One region of the Micromonospora sp. WMMD729 genome, then DNA from elsewhere that is predicted to be linked to it. Evidence: riboswitches for the same ligand, from Rfam matches in the RefSeq annotation. Region 1 holds a riboswitch; the other holds the start of a gene.
The links. A riboswitch is a leader RNA that binds a small molecule or an ion and turns the genes downstream of it on or off. The one in region 1 is predicted to bind cyclic di-AMP.
Positions count from the first base shown of each region.

Region 2: it holds a riboswitch for cyclic di-AMP, as region 1 does, so the genes downstream of both, ACN263_RS30395 (NlpC/P60 family protein) here and ACN263_RS22340 (coiled-coil domain-containing protein) in region 1, are expected to answer to the same signal.

Region 1 is NZ_CP186059.1:4,895,774-4,903,219, forward strand. It holds gene ACN263_RS22330 (HelD family protein) at 1-957, shown strand, start outside; gene ACN263_RS22335 (cation diffusion facilitator family transporter) at 1,066-1,983, shown strand; cyclic di-AMP (ydaO/yuaA leader) riboswitch at 2,092-2,223, shown strand; gene ACN263_RS22340 (coiled-coil domain-containing protein) at 2,229-3,296, shown strand; gene ACN263_RS22345 (hypothetical protein) at 3,391-3,939, shown strand; gene ACN263_RS22350 (SRPBCC family protein) at 4,298-4,750, opposite strand; gene ACN263_RS22355 (PfkB family carbohydrate kinase) at 4,922-5,899, shown strand; gene surE (5'/3'-nucleotidase SurE) at 5,896-6,723, shown strand; gene ACN263_RS22365 (STAS domain-containing protein) at 6,740-7,102, opposite strand.
Region 2 is NZ_CP186059.1:6,581,044-6,588,489, reverse strand. It holds gene ACN263_RS30420 (hypothetical protein) at 1-72, shown strand, start outside; tRNA gene ACN263_RS30415 (tRNA-Gly) at 431-504, opposite strand; gene ACN263_RS30410 (zinc metalloprotease) at 708-1,694, shown strand; gene ACN263_RS30405 (pyridoxamine 5'-phosphate oxidase family protein) at 1,770-2,318, opposite strand; gene dcd (dCTP deaminase) at 2,396-2,974, shown strand; gene ACN263_RS30395 (NlpC/P60 family protein) at 3,033-4,073, opposite strand; cyclic di-AMP (ydaO/yuaA leader) riboswitch at 4,086-4,221, opposite strand; gene ACN263_RS30390 (N-acetylmuramoyl-L-alanine amidase) at 4,458-6,413, shown strand; gene ACN263_RS30385 (NlpC/P60 family protein) at 6,523-7,446, opposite strand, start outside.

The DNA of each region.
Region 1 (7,446 bases):
TGGTGGCCACGCCTGCACCCCCGGCACGTGCTCGGCTGGCTGGCACGACCGGACCGGTTGCGCCGGTACGCCGGGGGGATCCTCTCCGGTGCGGAGATCCGACTGCTCGGCACGGCGTACCAGAGTCTGGAGAGCGAGGGCCCGACCATCGCGGACGTGGCGCTGCTCGACGAGCTGGACGCGCTGCTCGGCAAGCCGGTGAAACCGGCGCGGGCGCGGCGCGACCCGTTCCAGCTCGCGGGCGGCGTCCGTGAGCTGAGCACCGCGGCCGACCGGCAGCGGGCCGCCCGCGCGGCGGCCCGGGAGCGGCCGGAGGACTACCGGGAGTACGCGCACGTGGTGGTCGACGAGGCGCAGGACGTCTCGCCGATGCAGTGGCGGATGATCGGTCGGCGCGGGCGGTTGGCCTCGTGGACGGTGGTGGGCGACCCGGCGCAGACCGCGTGGACCGGCGACCCCGAGGAGCTGACCCGGTCCCGTGACCAGGCGCTGGGCCGGCGCAAACGACACGACTTCACGCTCACCACCAACTACCGCAACTCGGCCGAGATCTTCGCGGTGGCGGCGGCGGAGATCCGCCGGCTCTACCCGGATCTCTCCCTGCCGACGGCCGTCCGCTCCACCGGTGTCGACCCGGTCGAGCTGGTGGTGCCGCCCGCCGGGCTCCGGGCCACGGTGGTGGAGGCGGCCACCGGCCTGCTGGGCGAGGTCGACGGCACGGTCGGGGTGATCACGCCGGTCACCCGCCGCGACGAGGTCGCCGGTTGGCTCGACGCGCTCGGCGCGGCGCGCTTGCAGGTGGTGACCAGCCTGGAGGCCAAGGGCATGGAGTACGACGGGGTGGTGCTGGTCGCCCCGAGTGAGATCCGGGCCGATCCGGGCTCTGGCGTCCGCACGCTCTACGTGGCGCTCTCGCGCGCCACCCAGCGGCTCACCACCATCGACCCGACCGGCTGACCGTCGCGTTGGCGGTACCGGTCGGACGGGGCCGCCCGTACAGTTGCACACATAGCGATGTGAGCATACATTTGACCCGGTCCCGGGCGGCGTCGGAGGGTGGGTTTCGTGGGAGCAGGACATGACCACCACCACGCGTCGGTCGCCAACGCCGCCCACCAGCACCGGGGACGGCTCTGGGCCGCCTTCGGGCTGCTCGCCACCCTGATGGTGGTCGAGGCGGTGGCCGCCTTCCACACCGGCTCGCTGGCCCTGCTCTCCGACGCCGGACACATGTTCACCGACGTGCTCGGCATCGGGATGGCGCTCGCCGCGATCACCGCCACCCGACGGGCCACCGGCGATCCGCAGCGCACGTTCGGGCTCTACCGCCTCGAGGTGCTCGCCGCCCTGGCCAACGCCGTGCTGCTCTCCGGCGTGGCGGTCTACGTGGTGATCGAGGCGATCGGCCGGTTCGGCGACCCGCACGAGGTGCTCAGCGGGCCGATGCTCACGGTGGCTGTCCTCGGCCTGCTCGCGAACGTGATCGCGTTCGCGCTGCTGCGCGCCGGCGCCCGGGAGAGCATCAACCTCCAGGGCGCCTACCTGGAGGTGCTGGGCGACCTGCTCGGCTCGCTCGGCGTGATCGGCGCGGCGCTGCTCATCACGGTCACCGACTGGTGGTGGGCCGACCCGCTGGTCGCGGTCGCCATCGGCGTGTTCATCCTGCCGCGCACCTGGCGGCTGGGGCGTGCCGCCGTACGCATCCTCGTGCAGGCCGCCCCGGAACACCTCCAGGTCACCGCCGTGCACGACCGGCTGGCCGCGGTGCCCGGCGTGGTCGAGGTGCACGACCTGCACGTCTGGACGCTCACCTCGGGCATGGAGGTGGCCTCCGCGCACCTGACCATGGCGCCCGGCGCGGAGGTCGGCGCGGTGCTCACCGCGGCGCGCACCGCCCTGCGGGAGGACTTCCGCATCGAACACGCCACGTTGCAGACCGAGCCCGGGGCCGCCCCGGGGGCGTGCGGCTCCATCGAGTGGTGAACATCTGCGTCACCACGCCCGCACCGTCCGTCACAACGGCTGCACAGACCCCACCAGCACCGGTAGGCTCTGTCCCGGCCACCACCCGGCGGCGCCTCCCGGCGCCGGTGGCGGCCGCCGCCTAATCGCCCGACAGGGCGAACCGGGGAACCATGTTCCTGGGGTGCATCCGCGTCAGCGGTAGGGATCTTCCGTCCCGAACCCGTCAGCTAACCCGGTCGGCGGCTGACGGAAGGACATGCGTAGTGGCACCAGCACGACCTCTGGCCGCCCGACTGGCGGCACTGATCGTCATGATGGTCACCCTCGGCGTCGCGCTCCCGGTCGGCGCCGCCAGCGCCGCTCCCCCCGGCGGCCTGCGGGCCGCGATGGCACCGGACGGTGACGAGGAGGGCGGCACCCCCGCGCTGCGGGCCCAACTCGAGGCCGCCAGCAAGGGCTACCTGGACGCGAAGCGCGCCCTGGACACCTCCGTCCAGCGGCAGCAGCAACTCGCGGTCAAACTCAAGGACACCGAGGCCGAGATGACCGTCCGCAACGGCAAGGTCGGCGAGATCGCCGGCGTGGCGTACCGCACCGGTCGACTCAGCACCGTCTCGGCCCTGCTCAACAGCAACACCCCCGAGGGCTTCATGGACCGGGCGGCCGCCCTCGACGTGGTGGCCGCCAACGAGGACCGGGTGCTGCGCGACCTGCACGCCACCCGGGACGAGGCGAACCGCACCCGCGTCGCCCTGGACGGCGAGATCCGGGAGCAGCGTAAGCAGGTCGAGGTGATGGCCAAGCGCAAGGAGCAGGCCGAGCGGGCCCTGACCGTCGCCAACGACAAGGCACGCACCACCGCCGCCGACACCGGCTCCAACCGGGGCACCTCCACCGCCAACGCCCAGCCCGCCCCCCGCAACTCCGACGGCTCCTGGCCGTCCGAGTCGTGCAGCGTCAACGACCCCACCCCGGCCAGCGGCTGCATCACCCCCCGCACGCTGCACGCGCTCAACCAGGCCAAGGCCGCCGGCTTCACCCGGTACGTCTCCTGTCACCGCAACGGCGGCTCGGGCGAGCACCCCAAGGGCCGGGCCTGCGACTTCGCCGCGCAGAAGGGCGGCTTCGGCGGGGTCGCCAGCGGCGGGGACAAGACGTACGGCAACAACCTGGCCGCGTACTTCATCCGCAACGCCGACCGGCTCGCGGTGCTCTACGTGATCTGGTTCAAGCAGATCTGGCTACCCAGCAGCGGCTGGAAGGCGTACAGCGGGGGGAACGGCGACCCCTCCAGCGACCACACCAACCACGTACACCTGTCGGTGTACTGACCGCCGAGGCCGTCCGGGGTACGTCAGCGGGCGTACCCCGGACGTCGTCGGCGGTCGGACGACGCCGCCGGGTCGGGTCGGCAGCATTCGGGGTATGCCGCGAATCGCGCCCACCACCCGCAAGGCCCTGCTCACCCTGCACCTGGTCACCTCCCTCGGCTGGCTCGGAGCCGACCTGGTGCTGCTCACCCTCGGCATCGCGGCCCAGCGCGGCGCCGATCCGGCCGTGGTCTACCCGGTCGCCGGACTCGTCGGCACCGTACTCTTCGCGCCGCTGAGCGTGCTCGTGTGGCTCGTCGGTGTCGCCAGCGCGCTGCTCACCCCCTGGGGACTGCTGCGCTACCGGTGGGTGGTGATCAAGCTCGTGATCACGACGGTGATGGTCGGGCTGGTGCTGTTCCTGCTCACTCCGAACCTGCGGCACGCGGCCGCGCTGGGCGCCGCCCTACCCGCGCGGGACCGCGCCGACCTGGTGATCGCGCCCGCGGTGTCGACCAGCCTCATGATCATCGCGACGGTGCTGTCGACGTACAAGCCCTGGGGACGCCGATCCGCGCGACCCCGCCGCACCGGGGCCGCACGAGCCGCGACGCAAACTCCTCGCGCTGGCAGCACCGGGCACGATCGCGCGATGACGCGGTGAGCAACGCCGTCGCCATCACGATCAGGCTGCTCACCGGCGAGATACCCGCCTGATCACGACGGCCGCGCGCCGGAAGCCAAGGGGGTGCGCACGTCCTTTGCTCTGCTTCAACCGACGCAACATAAAGCGGCGCGAACCGTTGCGTCCGTTGAAGCAGAGCAAAGGGTCATGCTCAGGCATCCGGGTCGGGTCGGGCCACGCCAGACCGGGCCACGCCAGACCGGGCCACGCCAGACCGGGCCACGCCAGACCGGGCCACGCCAGACCGGGCCACGCCAGACCGGGCCACGCCAGACCGGGCCACGCCAGACCGGGCCCGGGGGCCGCGTCGATCGTCTGCCTGCGACGGGTTGCGCAATCAGGAGGCCAGAGTGTCGAGGGCCGCGCCGAGCCGCGCGGCCAGGGCGAGGTGGGCGGCGCGGGCCTGGCGGAAGGCGTACCGGAACAGCGGGGTCGGTGCGCGCAGGGTGATGTCGACGTCGATGCGGACCAGGCCGTCCGGCTCGGCGCGCAGCCGGGTGTGGTTGCGGACCGTGGTGGCGGGCCACTGGTGGGCCACGGTGACGATCTCGTCGGGCTCGCTGACCAGCACGTCCGCGTGGTACGTGGTGCGGAAGCGCAGTGGGCCGGCGGCCAGCCTGTCGTTGATCGTGTAGCTGGCGCGGGCACCCGGGCGGGGCGTCACCTCACGGACCCGCACGATCAGGGGATGCAGCTCGCCCTGACGGGTCAGGTCGCTCAGGAACGCGGCCGCCTCGGCTACTGAGCAGCGGGCCTGGACCGTGTAGCTGAAGGTATCGCTGCTGAGCACACCGTCTCCCGACGTCGCTGGTCGCACGATCGTCCCGTACCCCGCCCGGGCTGGCAACGGCCGGACGGACACCGTGCGTTGTCCCGGCATTCGCGCAGCGTTCCCACTACGGTCGGCTGATGGGAAATCACCGGCTGTGACGAAGGGTGGACGTATGAACGGTGCCGACCGGTGAGCGGGCACGTGATGGTCTTCGCGCCGACACCGCAGTTGACGGTGACCGTGGACCAGCCGAGCGACCAGCCCGAACTGCACCTGCACCCCGGCGGTCAGGGCGTCTGGCAGGCCCGCATGGTGCTGTCCCTCGGGGTCGACGTGGTGCTCTGCGCCGCGCTCGGCGGCGAGATCGGCCAGGTGTTGGAGCCGCTGCTGGTCAGCGAGGGAGTGGACCTGAAGGTCGTGGTACGCGACTCGGGCAGCGGCGCGTACGTGCACGATCGGCGCGGCGGCTCCCGGCGGGAGGTCGTGGACGTGCCCGGGGACCGCCTGAGCCGCCACGAGTTGGACGAGTTGTACAACCTGGCGCTCGGCGAAGGGCTGCGCGCCGAGGTGAGCGTCCTCAGTGGCCCGAACGCGCCGTGGCTCGTGCCGGCCGACCTGTACCGGCGTTTCGCCGCCGACCTGGGCGCCAACGGCAGCCGGGTGGTGGTCGACCTCTCCGGTGACCACCTCGGCGCGGTGCTGGACAGCGGCGTGTTCTTCCTGAAGGTGAGCCACGAGGAGCTGATCCGGGACGGTCGCGCCCGCGACGGCAGCGGCCCGGAGCTGACCCGGGCGATGTACGACCTGCACGCCGCCGGCGCCGAGACGGTGGTGGTGAGCCGCGCCGACCAACCGGCGCTGGCGCTTGTCGACGGGGAACTCTTCGAGGTGGAGATGCCCCGGCTGGAGGCCGCCGACCCGCGCGGAGCGGGCGACTCGATGACCGCGGGTGTGGCGGCCGTCATCGCCCGGGGCGGCGACATCCGGACGGCCATCCGCACCGGCGCGGCGGCGGGCGCGTTGAACGTCACCCGGCACGGGCTGGGCACCGGACGGATGGACTCGATCACCGGCCTGGTGGAACGGGTCCGACTCGTCCCGGCGGACAGTCGACAGCAGGAGCGGACCACCCCCGACGAGTTGGCCGACCGGGTGGTCGAGCGATGACACTGCGGGTGCTTGTCACCAACGACGACGGGATCGGCGCACCCGGCATCCAGGCGTTGGCCCTCGCGGCCACCCGGCGCGGGCTGGACGTGGTGGTCGCGGCACCCCTGGAGGAGGCCAGCGGCACCAGCGCCGCGATGAGCGCCGTGGAGCGCGACGGCCGGGTGGTGGTGAACCGGCACCCGCTGCCCGACCTGCCGGACGTGCCCGCGTACGGGGTCGGCGGCTCGCCGGGTTTCATCACGTTGATCGCGCTGCACGGCGCGTTCGGCCCGCCGCCGGCGGTGGTGCTGTCGGGCATCAACCGGGGTGCCAACGCCGGCCGCGCCGTGCTGCACTCGGGCACGGTGGGCGCCGCGTTCACCGCGGCCTCGAACGGGTGCCGGGCCATGGCGGTCTCGCTGGACGTGCTGAGAGCGGGCGAGGCGACGGCCGCCAGCGGTGGCGCCGCCGTGGACGCCGCCGGCCGGGTACGCGACGCCGAGCGACACTGGAGCACCGCCGCACGGGTGGCCCTGGACCTGCTCCCCCGGCTGACCGCCGCGCCGCCGGAGAGCGTGCTGAACGTCAACGCCCCCGACCTGCCGCACGAGCGGCTGCACGGGGTACGCCGTGGCGCGCTGGCCAGCTTCGGCCAGGTGCAGATGACGGTGGCGGAGTCGGGGCACGGCTTCGTGCGTACCTCGTTGGAGGAGCCCGGGGAGGCCCCGCAGCCCGGCAGCGACGTGGCGCTGCTGGCCGCCGGGTACGCGTCGGTCACGGCCATCCGGGCGGTCACCGAGGTGACCGACGTGGACCTGACCGGTCTGGACGAGCAGCCCTGACGGTGGTGTGGGGCGCTCAGGCGCCGGGAAGCACCTCGGGGGCGCCGGCCCCGGCGAAGTAGGGCTCCGGCGCGCCGAAGAGGCCGAGCAGGCCGGTCACCCAGAGCTGACGGTGCACGAACCGGCTCGGCTCGGTGACGACCAGCTTGACGCCGCTGACCTCGGCGGTCTGGAAGCCGGCGACCATGGCGCTGATGCCCACGGAGTCGATGAAGGTGACCAGCCTCATGTTCAGCTCGATGCGGAGCGGACGGCCCTTGGCCAGCACCTCCGCAATCGCCTCACGCACCTCGTACGCTGTGTCGACGTCGATCTCACCCCGGGGGGCGATCTCGACGACACCACCGGACAGGACCGACTTCACGATCGACAGGCTCACGCGAGCACCTCCACCCGCCCGTCCCCCGGGCGCCTCATCAGTACGCGGGCCGCGACCGAGAGTATTCCTCCAACGGCCTCGGTCGCCACCCCTCGGGATGAGCAATTCACGGATCCGAGCGCACAAAGTCGCCCATATCCCCACTTTTCGGTATCTGATCATTCAATACTTTTCGTTATCTGATCAGTCGACGACCGGTCGGAACCGACGCGTCGCCGGACCAGGGTAGCGGTCGCGGCCCGGAGAGCCCGACATCCGTCCCGCCCGGTCGGCCCGTCCCGCGTGGACCCGGCGTGTCGCGCCGACCCGGCACGGCGCGGTCCGCCCCGGTGGTTGTCGGCGCT
Region 2 (7,446 bases), 1.7 Mb from region 1:
CATGCCTTCACCCGAGGCACTTGGTACCGCAGCACGCTGGACGAGCTTCAGGCTGTCGCGCTCGGCGCATAGCGGAAACGGAGCGCGACGATCCACTCATCGGCCCATCGGTGTTCCGGCAACAAGTAGTAGCGCGGGTCCTCGGGGGTCTACTCAGGGTGCCGATCGTGCGCCACGCGTACGGCCGCCCCGTGAGCCGCCTCTTACTCCCTCTGGTTCAGACCGAAGGTCCCCGGCGCCCCGCAGCACCTGTTGTCGGGACGCCGCCCATCATGGGAGCCCGACACCGACAAGGCTGCCCCTCTTCGCTGGAGGTGATGGCACGAGCTGCCGATCCGCCCGAGGTCAGCAAGGCCCGAGCGCGGACGACGTATGACCTGGAACGACGGAAGCCCTGGCGGACATTTGTCCTGACCAGGGCTTCCGTGCGTGGAGCGGGTGACGGGAATCGAACCCGCACTGTCAGCTTGGGAAGCTGATGTTCTGCCATTGAACTACACCCGCGGGCGGCACCACTGTACCCGAGTCGTCGCGGCCGTGCACCCAGCCACCCCCGCGCGCCGGCCGGTCGCGCCCAGCGCCGAAGAAGTTTCCCGACGGCAACATATGGCCGTTCTCAAATGCGTCGATGGGTTGTAACGTCTGCCACACGTTCTCAGCCACGGCGTGACACACCCCCTGTCGCGCCGCCAGAAAGAGGTGGGCCCATGGGACTCCGTCCCAACCTGCTGACCCGGCGTGCCGCCGGTGTCGCGTCGACGACCCTCGCGCTGCTGCTCAGCACCGCCGCGGTGGGGGTCGTCCCGGCCGCTTCGGCCTTCTCCGCGGCGCCCGGCGGCGCCTGTTCGGAGCCGGCCGGCAGCCAGGCCAACGCCCGGGCGAAGCCCGGCGCGGGGGCCAAGCACGAGCCGAACGAACTGACCGCCAAGCAGGTTCGCGAGCGGGACGCCGACCTGGCGGCAGCGCTGCGCGAGCGGGCCAACTACCGGGCCGGCGCCGGCGCCACGGCGCTGGCAGCCACCGTCACCATCCCGGTGGTGGTGCACGTGATCCAGGAGAACAGCACCCGGGCCGGCGGCAACATCCCCGACTCGATGATCACCTCGCAGATCAGCGTGCTGAACCAGGCCTACGCCGGGTCGACCGGCGGCGCGGCCACCGCGTTCGCCTTCCGGCTCGACAAGATCAACCGGGTGACGAACCCGTCCTGGTACCCGATCGTCGAGGGCTCGTCCGCCGAGCGGTCGATGAAGTCGTCGCTGCGGGTGGGCGGCAAGAACACGCTCAACATCTACCTCGGCGAGTTGAGTGACGACCTGCTGGGCTGGGCGACCTTCCCGCAGCGAAACCTGAGCAGCATGGACGGCGTGGTCGTGCTGAGCGAGTCGCTGCCGGGTGGCACGGCCACCAACTACAACCAGGGCGACACCGGCACCCACGAGGTGGGCCACTGGCTGAACCTGTACCACACCTTCCAGGGTGGTTGCGGCGGCTCCGGCGACCAGGTCAGCGACACCCCGGCCGAGGCGTCCCCGGCGTACCAGTGCCCGACCGGGCGGAACACCTGCTCGGCGACCGGCCTGGACCCGATCACCAACTTCATGGACTACACCTACGACTCGTGCATGTACCAGTTCACCGCGGGTCAGGCGAGCCGCATGCTGACCGCGTGGAACGCGTACCGCGCGGCGTAGCTCTCCTCGCGTACACCAGGTGCCGGCTCCGTCACGACGGAGCCGGCACCGGCGTTTTTCTCCCCAGGGCCGTGGTCAGGCGGCCGTGCACTGGACGTCGCGGCTGCGACGGGTCGGGCGAGTCTGCGGTACGGCCGGAGGCGCGGTCGCCGCGGGCGGGGTGTGCGGATCGAGCCAGACCTGGACGGCCGGACGCCCCACGGCGGTGCCCAGGCCGTGCTGGTCGCGACGGGTCAGCATCGCCACGTCGACGGTGAACTCGAACAGCCGCCAGTCGACCCGCGGCTCCGCCCGGGCACTCTGCGCCAGCCGGGCCACCCGGACCGGATCGGTGACCGGCCAGGCGTGGCCCGCCACGTACGCCTCGTCGTCGCTCTCCTCCGGCGGGAACGAGTGCAGCGCGTAACGGCCGTCCCGTTCGAGGTCGCGGCGCTTCGGCGAGTCGATGATGAAGCAGAACAGACCCTCGTCGGTGATGACCGGGGAGACCGGATGGACCCGGGGCCCACCGTCGGCGCGGACCGTGGCCAGATAGCCGAAGCCCGGCCCGTACTGCTGCAGGAGAACGCGGATGCCGTCGGCGAGGCGGGGCTCGTCGGCGGCGAAATCGGACCAGGAAGCCATGCGGGCATTCTATCGAACAAATGTACGAGGAGCGACCTCGACACGCTGGTCACCGCCCACCTCGCTATGGTGGTCCGATGCTGCTCTCCGACCGTGACCTGGTCTCCGAGATCAAGGCCGGCACGCTGGGCCTGGAGCCGTTCGAGCCCACCCTGGTACAACCCTCCAGCATCGACGTACGACTCGACCGGCTGTTCCGGGTCTTCAACAACCACCTCTACACCCACATCGACCCGGCCATGCAGCAGGACGACCTGACCTCGGTGGTGGAGGTGCCCGACGGCGAGCCGTTCGTGCTGCACCCGGGGGAGTTCGTGCTCGCCTCGACGCTGGAGGTGATCTCGCTCGGCGACCAGCTCGCCGGCCGACTGGAGGGCAAGAGCTCGCTGGGCCGCCTCGGCCTGCTCACCCACTCCACCGCCGGGTTCATCGACCCGGGCTTCTCCGGGCACGTCACGCTGGAGCTGTCCAACGTGGCGAACCTGCCGATCACCCTCTGGCCAGGCATGAAGATCGGCCAGCTCTGCATCTTCCGGCTCTCGTCGCCGGCCGAGCACCCGTACGGCTCGGTGGTGTACGGGTCGCGTTACCAGGGTCAGCGGGGGCCGACGCCGAGTCGCTCCTGGCAGAACTGGCGCGCCTGGCCGACGCGCTAGGGACGACGAGGGCCCGCCGCGAGCGGATCGCGACGGGCCCGAACCTGTCCCGCGTCGGTCAGCCGGGACGGCCGTAGCTGTGGATGGGCCCGTCGTCGACCTTCTTCATCTTGACGGGCACCCCGGCCTGGGAGGCGTGCACCACCCAGCCGTTGCCGACGTACATCCCGACGTGGTGGATGTCGCTGTAGTAGAAGACCAGGTCGCCAGGGCGCAGGTCGCTCTTGCTGACGTTCTTGGTGACCCGGCTCTGCGCGGCGGCGTTGTGCGGCAGCGACACACCGGCCTTCGCCCAGGCGGCCAGCATCAGCCCGGAGCAGTCGTACGAGTTCGGTCCCTCGGCGCCCCACACGTACGGCTTGCCGATCTGGGCGCAGGCGAACTTGACCGCGATACCGGCACCGCCACCCGGGTAGCTGGCCGGGCAGGGCGCCGGGCGCAGCGGACCGCCGCCGCCGTTGCCGTACACCTTGAGGCGGAGCTTCTGCAGCCGGTCGATCTCCTCGTTGATCTGCTTCTTCTTCGCCGCCAACTGGGCCTCGGTGCGGGTCAGCTGGGCCACCATCTCGTCCAGCGGCGCCTTCTGCCGGGCCAGCTCGTTGCGCAGGTCGGCGACCTGACGGACGTCCTCCTGCTGGTTGTGGGCGAACCGGTCGAGCATCTCGAGCTGCCCGACGACCTCGCTGGGCGACCGGCTGCCGAGCATCGTGTTCACGGTCGACAGGTTCTCGCCCATGTAGGCGCGCACGGCCAGCGCGCTGACCTTGTTCATGGCGGCGTCGACCTGACGCTCCAGCGGCGCGATCCGGGCGGCCAGGGCGTCGGCCTGCTTGCGCTTGAGGGCCAGGTCGGTACGGGTGGCGTTGTGCCGCTCGATGATCGGTTCGAGCTTGTTCCAGTCGTCGTCGATCTGCTTCTCGATCTCGGCGACGGACGGGTCGGCGTGGGCCGCCGTGGCGCTGCCGGTCAGGACGACGGCGACGCCGACCAGGGCGGCGAGGGCGGTGGTGAAGCGGGACCAGCGTGGACGCGGCACGGTCGACGTCGGGTCGGCCGGAGCCGACCGTCCGGACGACGGCCGCGGGGCATGGGAGGCCACCGGGTTCCGTACTCCTTCTTCCTGACCGCCTACCGGGTTAGCTGACGGGTTCGGGCGGGAAGTGGGCGCCCTACCGCAGGAACTGCGGATTCACCCCGGGGATCGTGGGTCCCCGGCTCGCTCGCGAGCGACTCGGCGGTGTCGGTCCGTTACCGCCCGGGGTGGGCAGACCTGCTACCGGGCCGACGAATGACCAGAGTAGAGACGGCCGTTACCGATCCGCAACCCGTGCGGCCGTGACACTCCGTACCGAATCGCGCGTTCCATCGCGGTGATGTGAAGGTTTCTTTCCGCTGATTTTGATACATGGAAAGGTATTGACGCGGACTCCCCCGTAGCGCGAAGGTGACCGCAACCGACACCAGTTCATATGTAGGGGGTTCGATGAAACGTCCGACCCTGCTCGCCGTCGCGCTGCTCACCGCCACGGCGACCGTACCGCTACCCGCCGGACCGGCCGCCGCGGCACCCGTGGCCGACCGCCAGCAGCAGTACGCCGCTGCCGCGACCGAGTACGGCGTGCCGCTCGACGTGCTGCTCGGCGTCTCCTACCTGGAATCCCGGTGGGACAGCAACGCCGGCACCCCGAGCACCAGCGGCGGCTACGGCCCGATGCACCTGACCGACGCCCGTCACGTGGCCGCCCTACCCCGGCGCGGCCACCACGACGCTCCGGGAGAGGACCCGCGCGGCGACGACTCCCGTCGCGCTCTGACGCCCGCGCCCGCCACCGACGACGCGCCGCCCACCGCCGCGCTACAGACGCTGGACGCCGCCGCCGCGTTGACCGGCGCCACCGTCGAGGCGCTGCGCACCGACCCGACCACGAACATCCGGGGTGGGGCGGCGCTGCTGGCCGCGTACCAACGGGAGGTCGGCGCCCCGGTCGGCGTCGGCACCGACCCGGCCACCTGGTACGGCGCGGTGGCCCGCTACGCCGGCGCGGACAGCGCCGATGCCGCGGCGGCCTTCGCCGACGAGGTCTTCACCACGATCGGCGCCGGCGAGACGCGGGTGACCGACGACGGCCAGCGGGTCACCCTGCCGGCCCGGACGGTCCGCCCCGAGCGGTCCTGGCTGGACCGGCTCGGGCTGCGGCGACTCGCCCGTCCGGACGGGCTGGAATGCCCCCGCACGGTGTCCTGTGAGTGGATCCCCGCCCCCTACGCGGCGTTCGGCGACGGCGACTACGGCAACCACGACCTCTCCGACCGACCCGGCCGGCAGAAGATCGAGTACATCGTCATCCACGACACCGAGGCGAGTTGGGCGACCACCCTGCAACTCGTGCAGGATCCGACCTACGTGAGCTGGCACTACTCGCTGCGCTCGGTGGACGGACAGATCGCCCAGCACGTCAGGACCAAGGACGTCGCCTGGCACGCCGGCAACTGGTACGTCAACGCCAAGTCGATCGGGCTTGAACACGAGGGCTTCGCCGCGCAGGGCACCTGGTACACGGAGGCGATGTACCGGACCTCGGCGAAGCTCGTCCGGCATCTCGCGCTGCGGCTGGGCATCCCGCTGGACCGCCAGCACATCATCGGCCACGACAACGTGCCCGGCACCACCGCGGCGACGGTGCGCGGGATGCACTGGGACCCGGGGCCCTACTGGGACTGGACGCACTACTTCGACCTGCTGCACGCGCCCCGACTCGACACCGGCACCCCGGCCACCGGGCTGGTCCGGATCGACCCCGACTACGCGACCAACCGGCCGGCGTTCACCGGGTGCGTCACCCCGGGAACACCGTGCGCGCCCCGCGGCTCCTCGTCGGTGGTGTTGCGTACCGCGCCGGCCCCGGACGCACCATTGGTCAACGACATCGCACTGCGTCCCGACGGCACTCCCGACACGATGGACGTGTCGGACCACGGCGCGCGGGCCTCCGCCGGCCAGACGTACGCGCTGGCCGGCCGGCAGGGCGACTGGACGGCCATCTGGTACCTCGGGCAGCGGGCCTGGTTCCACAACCCGGCGTCCGCCCCGACCGCGACCTGGACCGTCGGGATGGTGGTCACCCCGAAGCCCGGCCGGACCACGATCCCGGTGTACGGGCGGGCGTACCCGGAGCAGGCCGCCTACCCGGCCGGCGTGCCCTACCAGGCGATCTCACCGTTGCAGTACACCCTCGCCGCCGGCCAGCGGTACGCGGTCGGCGCGGTGCTGCCCGGCGAGTACTACCGGGCCAGCACCTTCGACGGCTCCTCGCCCGGCGACTGGACGGTGATCCGGGGCCAGAACCGGTACGCGCAGATCCAGTTCGGCCACCGCGTCATGTACGTCGACCTCGCCGACGTACAGCTCCTGCCGTCCCCGGTGGGCGCACCGCGCTGAGGGAACCGGTCGGCGCACCACGCTGAGGAACCGGTCGGCGCACCGCGCTGAGGAGACACGACGGCCCCCGGTCGAGGTGACCGGGGGCCGTCGTCGTGCCTGGTGGAGGTCAGCCGGGTCGGCGGAACCCGGCGACCGGCATGGTGTTGATGCTGGACACCTGCACCGGTTTGCCGGCGCGTGGCGCGTGCACCATCTGGTTGTTGCCCAGATACAGCCCGACGTGACTCAGGCCGGAGTAGAAGAAGACCAGGTCACCGGCGCGGGCGTCGGCGCGCGAGACGGCCTTGCCCTCGTTCCACTGGTCACCCGTGTGGTGGGTGAGGTAGATCCCGGCCGACTTGTAGGCGTACTGGGTCAGACCCGAGCAGTCGAACGAGTTCGGGCCGGTGGCACCCCAGACGTACGGGTCGCCGACCTGCTGGCAGGCGGTCTTGATCGCCTTCTGCGCCGCTACGGAGACCACACCGTTGATTGTCGGGCAACCGGCGGTCTTGACCGTCGTCTTCGGCATCGACGCCTCGAGCTTCTTGATTTCGGCGTCGATCTGCTTCTTCTTGGCCGCCAGATCGCTCTGCTGCTTGGTCTGGGTGGCGATCAGCGCGTCCAGCTTCTGCTTCTCGCCGTCGTACTTCGCCCGCACGGCGAGTACGCCCTCGACCTGCTTGCGCTCCTGGGCGGCGAGCCGGTCGAGGAGGGTGAGCTGCTCGGTGAGGGTGTCCGGCTTGGCGCTGACCAGCAGCGCGCCGATCTCCTGCGAGGGGCCCGACATGTAGTAGCGGGACGCGAGGTCACCGACCCGGTTGAGCGCCAGCTCGCTCTGCAGGGCCAGCGGCTCGATCTTCTTCTGCAGCGCGGCGGACTTGCTCTTGTTGACCTTCAGCTGCGCCCGCACCTTGTTGTACTGCTCGATCGTGGGCTCCAACTCCTCCCACTTCTTGTCGATCTGCGCCTCGATCTCGTCCACCGTCGGCTCGGCGTACGCCGGCACGGCGATCACCCCGGCACCGACCGCGGCGGCGGCGACCAGCAC